2 linked regions of the Bacillus pumilus genome follow. Each later gene encodes a partner of the first gene's protein in a complex. Links are inferred from orthologs where the notes say so. Each region holds a gene or a part of one and is shown on either strand. Other genes may lie near its edges.

Region 1 (3,246 bases):
ATTCTTCGAATGACTGAAGACGGTACAGATGAAATTATCTCAACACGTTCAAAAGTATTCCAAAAGCTAAATGTGAATGTTGAGACAATGCCTCTTCAACAATTGTATAAACTAATCAATGAGCATCCAGGTCTATTAAGACGACCAATTATATTGGATGAAAAAAGACTACAAGTTGGCTACAATGAAGATGAAATTAGACGTTTCCTTCCAAGAACGGTTCGTACATTCCAACTAAGAGAAGCTCAGCGACTTGCTAACTAATAGAAAAAACGAAAAGCTGCCGATCATTTGGCAGCTTTTTTTATTTGTTTTCAGCCGTTTGTTCGTAAAACAGGCTGGCTAAAATGACCATGACGACTGTTAAAAACGGAAGCATCAATTCAAGAGTCGCATGCTGAGCCATAAATTCATTCAATTTCACATCACGAACAATCATTTCACCGCCAGTAAAAGCCAAAAGAGCACTTCCTCCGTATAATAGATACGGAAATTTGGTGAAAGCGGCATGAATCAGCTTACTTCCCCAAATAATAATCGGTACTGAAATCATCAGGCCAAAAGCGGTCAGCAGCATGTTGCCTTTCGCCGCTCCTGCAACTGCAATCACATTATCAAGTGACATAAAGAGGTCGGCAATCACAATGGTCTGAACCGCACGCCAAAGGGAGCCGCTGCTTTTAATGCGAATCGATTCTTTCTTTTGTTCAATTAACAAATTGTATCCTATATAAAGGAGAAAAAGTCCGCCGATAAATTGCAAATAAGGGATGGTCAATAAATAAACTGCGGCACCTGTCATTGTTATTCTCATCAGCACTGCCAAAAGTGTGCCGATCCATATGGCTTTATTGCGTTTGTCATTTGACAAGCTACGGCTAGCCATCGCAATGATCAACGCATTATCTCCGCCTAAAATTAGATCGATGCCAATAATCATCAGTAAGGATATGATCCACTCTGTTTCCATCCATTTCACCTCATGTCTAATAGAGCTCGTACAACCAATATATGAAGACAATTCAAATATATGTTTCTGTAAGTTTTCTCTGCAAAAAATGCGTTTTTATTTCTTTTATTCATGTTTTATCATAAAATAGACAGTACGAAGCAATACCTCAATTCTTTAAAAGGTTAACATGTAGACGGAACGGGTAAAGTGTAGTAAAGTACTATTAATTGGGAGCTTGTATGTCCCTTCAACATCTTATATAGAAGGGAAGGTTGGCAAAATGGAAATTGAAAGAATTAATGAACATACAGTGAAATTTTATATTTCCTACGGTGATATTGAAGACCGCGGATTTGACCGTGAAGAGATTTGGTATAATCGTGAACGCAGTGAAGAGCTGTTTTGGGAAGTAATGGACGAAGTGCACGAAGAAGAAGAATTTGCAGTTGAGGGACCGCTTTGGATTCAAGTGCAGGCACTTGACAAAGGTCTTGAAATTGTCGTGACGAAAGCCCAACTTTCTAAAGATGGACAAAAGCTCGAATTGCCGATTCCAGAAGATAAAAAAGATCAAACAGATGAAGAAAGTCTAGACGCACTGCTTGATGATTTTCAAAAAGAAGAGCAGGATCAAGAAGACGATAATGAGAAGGACAAAAAACTTCAACTTCAATTTGTGTTGAAAATGGATGACTTTGAAGATTTGATTGCACTTTCTCAATTAAATATGCAGGATTTTACCACAAGTTTATATTCGTTTGAAAACCGTTATTATCTATATGTTGACTTCCACGAGGATTTGTCAGATGAGCAAGTGGAGAATAAGCTCAGCATTTTGCTTGAATATGCTCATGAATCAGTGGTCAGCATTTACAGACTGAAAGAATATGGTCAGCTGATTATCGAAGGTAATGCCCTTGAAACGATTCAACAGCACTTCTCGTAACCAACAAAAGTCGATTTCTATAGAGGAATCGGCTTTTTTATCTGAATGAATAGGTAAATAAAGAGATCGGCAAGGAGAAAATGAAATGAGAAATTTAGTCAAAGTTCTATTTTTTCTTATCATTACGATAGGTGCTTATTTAGTCATTCAATTAATTGCCGGTGATTTAGCGGTAAGTGTATTAAGTTCTGTCAGTGTTCTATTCACTTTATCGATTATCTTCATCGGGTTTGTCATATTCTTGGAGAACCGGAATCCATCTCAAACGATAACGTGGCTTGTCCTGCTTGGCAGCTTTCCGTTATTCGGCTTTTTGTTCTATATTTTCTTTGGACGCAATATCAAAAAGCGCCGGTTGTTTGAAAAGAAAGCCATCCTGGACGAACAGTTAATCCAGGAAGATGAACATATTCATAGAGAAGCGATTGAGAAAATGACGCATATGGGTGATCATCAGCAGCTCTTATTTAAGCTGGCCCACAGACTTGGACATACCCCTATTACGTATCGCACGTCCTCTAAAGTCCTGACGAATGGAGAAGAAACATTCTCTCATATTTTTGAAGAAATCAAAAAGGCGACACATCACATTCATTTAGAATATTATATTCTCCGCCACGATGACCTTGGACAAGAATTAAAAGATATTCTCATTGATAAAGCGAAAAATGGCGTGATTGTCCGCTTTTTATATGACGATGTAGGGAGTTTAAAGCTCTCTCGTCAATATATTGCTGACCTCGAAAAGGCTGGCGTTCAGATCGTTCCATTTTTACCAGTGAGGCTGCCTCTGTTAAATAATAAAATCAATTTCCGAAATCACCGAAAAATTGTCGTGATTGATGGAGAAGTTGGATTTGTTGGCGGGCTGAACATTGGAGACGAATATATGGGTAGAAGCAGACAATATGGATTTTGGCGTGACACCCATTTGATGATTAAGGGTGAAGCTGTTCGTGACCTGCAGCAGATTTTCATGCAGGATTGGTACTATATGACGAATGAAAGATGCGCAGGTGTGGACTACTTTAAAGATTTCAGCCACCTTGAAAGCACAACACAAGGCGTACAAATGATCGCTGGCGGACCTGATAAACAGTGGGAGGTCATTAAAAATCTCTTTTTCTCCATGATTATCTCTGCCAAAAAGTCTATTTGGATCGCTTCACCATATTTTGTGCCAGATGATGATATTTTGTCTGCACTGAAAATTGCTGCATTAAGCGGAGTAGACGTACGGATTATTGCACCGAAGAATCCAGATAAACGGATCGTCTTCCATGCGTCCCGTTCATACTTCCCGGAGCTTTTAGAAGCAGGGGCAAAGGTGTATGAATATGATCAAGGC
Region 2 (3,449 bases), 1.1 Mb from region 1 along the record:
CAAATCAAATGACACTTGGTCAATCAGAAGAAGACATTGTAGATGATTTAAATAGTGTGACCGCTCAGCTCATTGAACAAGAGCGATCTGCACGAAAAGCGTTATATCAAACATCTAAAATTGAACTTGAGGACAGAGTGTACCGTTCGTTAGGGATTTTGTCCAATTGTCGTATGATTGAATCAAAGGAAACAGCAAAGTGTTTGTCAGATGTGCGCCTTGGAATTGATTTAGGTATCATTAAGGGGCTTTCAAGTAATATACTGAATGAACTCATGATTTTGACACAGCCTGGCTTTCTTCAACAATATTCAGGAGGAGCTCTGGAGCCAAATGAACGAGATATAAAACGAGCAGCGATTATTAGAGAAAGGCTGCGTTTAGAAATGCATAGGAATGGACAGGAGGATGAAACGATATGATGTTTGGAAGATTCACTGAAAGAGCTCAAAAGGTATTAGCACTTGCACAAGAAGAAGCCATTCGCCTAGGCCATAAGAACATTGGTACTGAACACATTTTACTTGGTCTAGTTCGTGAGGGTGAGGGCATCGCCGCAAAAGCGTTAGAAGCACTGGGCCTTGTTTCAGATAAAATCCAAAAAGAAGTCGAAAGCTTGATTGGAAGAGGGCAAGAGGTGTCTCAAGCTATTCCTCATTATACGCCTAGAGCGAAGAAGGTCACTGAGCTTTCAATGGATGAAGCAAGAAAGCTAGGTCATTCCTATGTAGGGACAGAACATATTCTATTAGGTCTTATTCGCGAGGGAGAGGGTGTAGCTGCCCGCGTGTTAAATAACCTCGGAGTGAGCTTAAATAAAGCACGTCAGCAAGTCCTGCAGCTGCTTGGCAGCAATGAAACAGGTGCATCTGCCGCTGGCTCTAACAGCAATGCAAATACACCAACATTAGATAGCTTGGCAAGAGATTTAACAGCTATTGCGAAAGAAGACAGTCTGGACCCTGTCATTGGACGAAGCAAAGAAATTCAGCGTGTCATCGAGGTTCTAAGCAGAAGAACAAAGAATAACCCTGTGCTGATTGGTGAGCCTGGTGTTGGTAAAACAGCCATTGCTGAAGGTCTGGCACAGCAAATTATTCATAATGAAGTGCCTGAAATCCTGCGCGATAAACGAGTGATGACGCTTGATATGGGAACTGTTGTAGCGGGAACGAAATATCGTGGTGAATTTGAGGATCGCTTGAAAAAAGTCATGGACGAAATTCGTCAGGCAGGAAATATCATTCTCTTCATTGATGAGCTTCATACATTGATTGGTGCTGGTGGAGCAGAGGGTGCGATTGACGCATCTAATATTCTCAAACCATCCTTAGCACGTGGAGAGCTTCAATGTATTGGGGCGACAACGTTAGATGAGTACCGTAAATATATTGAAAAGGATGCTGCGCTTGAACGACGTTTCCAGCCAATTCAAGTAGATCAGCCATCTGTTGATGAAAGTATTCAAATTTTAAGAGGACTTAGAGATCGTTATGAGGCACATCACCGTGTGTCCATTACAGATGAAGCGATTGAGGCGGCGGTGAAGTTATCTGACCGTTATATATCTGATCGTTTCCTTCCAGATAAGGCGATTGATTTAATTGATGAGGCAGGGTCGAAAGTCCGCTTACGTTCTTTCACAACACCGCCTAACCTAAAAGAACTAGAGCAAAAGCTAGATGAAGTACGCAAGGAAAAGGATGCGGCTGTTCAAAGTCAGGAATTTGAAAAAGCAGCTTCTCTTCGCGATACAGAGCAGCGTTTGCGTGAAAAAGTAGAAGTCACAAAGAAATCTTGGAAAGAAAAGCAAGGTCAGGAGAATTCAGAGGTATCAGTGGATGATATCGCAATGGTTGTCTCTAGCTGGACGGGAGTGCCTGTTTCAAAAATTGCCCAAACCGAAACCGATAAGCTTCTGAATATGGAACAATTACTCCATTCTCGTGTAATTGGGCAGGATGAAGCGGTTGTCGCTGTAGCAAAAGCTGTGAGACGTGCGCGTGCTGGCTTAAAAGATCCAAAACGTCCAATCGGCTCATTTATCTTCTTAGGCCCAACAGGAGTTGGTAAAACGGAGCTTGCAAGAGCACTCGCAGAGTCTATTTTCGGTGATGAAGAAGCGATGATCCGTATCGATATGTCTGAATACATGGAGAAACACTCTACATCTAGACTTGTTGGGTCACCTCCAGGCTATGTTGGCTATGAAGAAGGCGGACAACTGACTGAAAAAGTGAGAAGAAAACCTTATTCTGTTGTGCTTTTAGATGAGATTGAAAAGGCGCATCCAGATGTATTCAACATCTTACTGCAAGTGTTAGAGGATGGTCGTCTGACTGATTCTAAAGGGCGTACTGTTGACTTTAGAAACACGATTTTAATCATGACATCCAACGTTGGAGCTAGTGAACTGAAGCGAAATAAATATGTTGGCTTTAACGTGCAGGATGAAGGTCAAAATTACAAGGATATGAAAGGCAAAGTGATGGGCGAGTTGAAACGTGCGTTTAGACCAGAATTCATCAACCGTATTGATGAAATCATTGTCTTCCATTCACTTGAAAAGAAACATCTAAAAGAGATCGTGTCTCTCATGTCTGATCAATTGACGAAACGATTAAAAGAACAAGACCTTTCAATCGAATTGACAGAAGCAGCAAAAGCGAAGATTGCCGACGAAGGTGTAGATCTTGAGTACGGTGCGCGTCCGTTAAGAAGAGCGATTCAAAAGCATGTGGAGGATCGACTTTCTGAGGAGCTTCTGAAGGGCAATATTGAAAAAGGTCAACAAATCGTATTAGATGTGGAAGATGGAGAAATTGTCGTAAAAACGACGGCTGCTACGAACTAATATAGTAAGAAAAAAGTGTGAGGCATACCAGTCAGGTGTATGCCTCCCTTTACTTATTTCTGACCAGTATAAGGAGTTGTATTCTTCAATCTATGGCTAAGACAAAATCAAAATTTATATGCCAATCGTGCGGTTATGAGTCAGCCAAATGGATGGGGAAATGTCCAGGCTGCGGCACGTGGAACAGTATGACAGAAGAGGTCGTTCGCAAAGAGCCGGCAAACCGTCGAAGTGCTTTTAATCATTCTGTTCAAACCATTCAAAAACCTTCACCTATATCTGCAATTGAAACATCTGATGAACCCCGAATCAAAACGAATTTAGAAGAATTTAACCGAGTATTAGGAAGTGGAATTGTCAAAGGCTCTCTTGTTCTCATTGGCGGAGATCCTGGGATTGGGAAGTCCACATTATTATTACAAGTATCAGCACAGCTCTCAGACAAAAATCAGAATGTATTATACATATCTGGTGAGGAGTCCATTAAACAAACGAAGCTAAGAGCGGACCGCCTTGGCATAAAAAGCACCTCTTTACATGTTTTGGCTGAAACCGATATGGAGTATATAACGTCTGCTATACAAGAGATGAAACC

Evidence for each region.
Region 2: the proteins of mecA (region 1) and clpC are in contact, whole or in part, in a solved structure (PDB 3PXG), measured with the Bacillus subtilis proteins. The link is inferred for Bacillus pumilus from one-to-one orthologs.

Annotation. Positions count from the first base shown.
Region 1 is NZ_LT906438.1:1,158,712-1,161,957, forward strand. What follows is about bases 151-3,065. They hold mecA (adaptor protein MecA), read left to right. Parts: upstream 151-1,232; coding sequence 1,233-1,898; downstream 1,899-3,065. Other genes in these bases: spxA (transcriptional regulator SpxA), read left to right, coding at 151-264; CKW02_RS05740 (TerC family protein), read right to left, coding at 305-970; cls (cardiolipin synthase), read left to right, coding at 1,984-3,065. Also shown: more of spxA, read left to right, coding at 1-150; more of cls, read left to right, coding at 3,066-3,246. UniProt on the Bacillus subtilis protein: Enables the recognition and targeting of unfolded and aggregated proteins to the ClpC protease or to other proteins involved in proteolysis. Acts negatively in the development of competence by binding ComK and recruiting it to the ClpCP protease.
Region 2 is NZ_LT906438.1:106,268-109,716, forward strand. The notes cover bases 19-3,136. They hold clpC (ATP-dependent protease ATP-binding subunit ClpC), read left to right. Parts: upstream 19-418; coding sequence 419-2,854; downstream 2,855-3,136. Other genes in these bases: CKW02_RS00580 (protein-arginine kinase McsB), read left to right, coding at 19-422; radA (DNA repair protein RadA), read left to right, coding at 2,947-3,136. In the rest of the region: more of CKW02_RS00580, read left to right, coding at 1-18; more of radA, read left to right, coding at 3,137-3,449. UniProt on the Bacillus subtilis protein: Competence gene repressor; required for cell growth at high temperature. Negative regulator of comK expression. May interact with MecA to negatively regulate comK.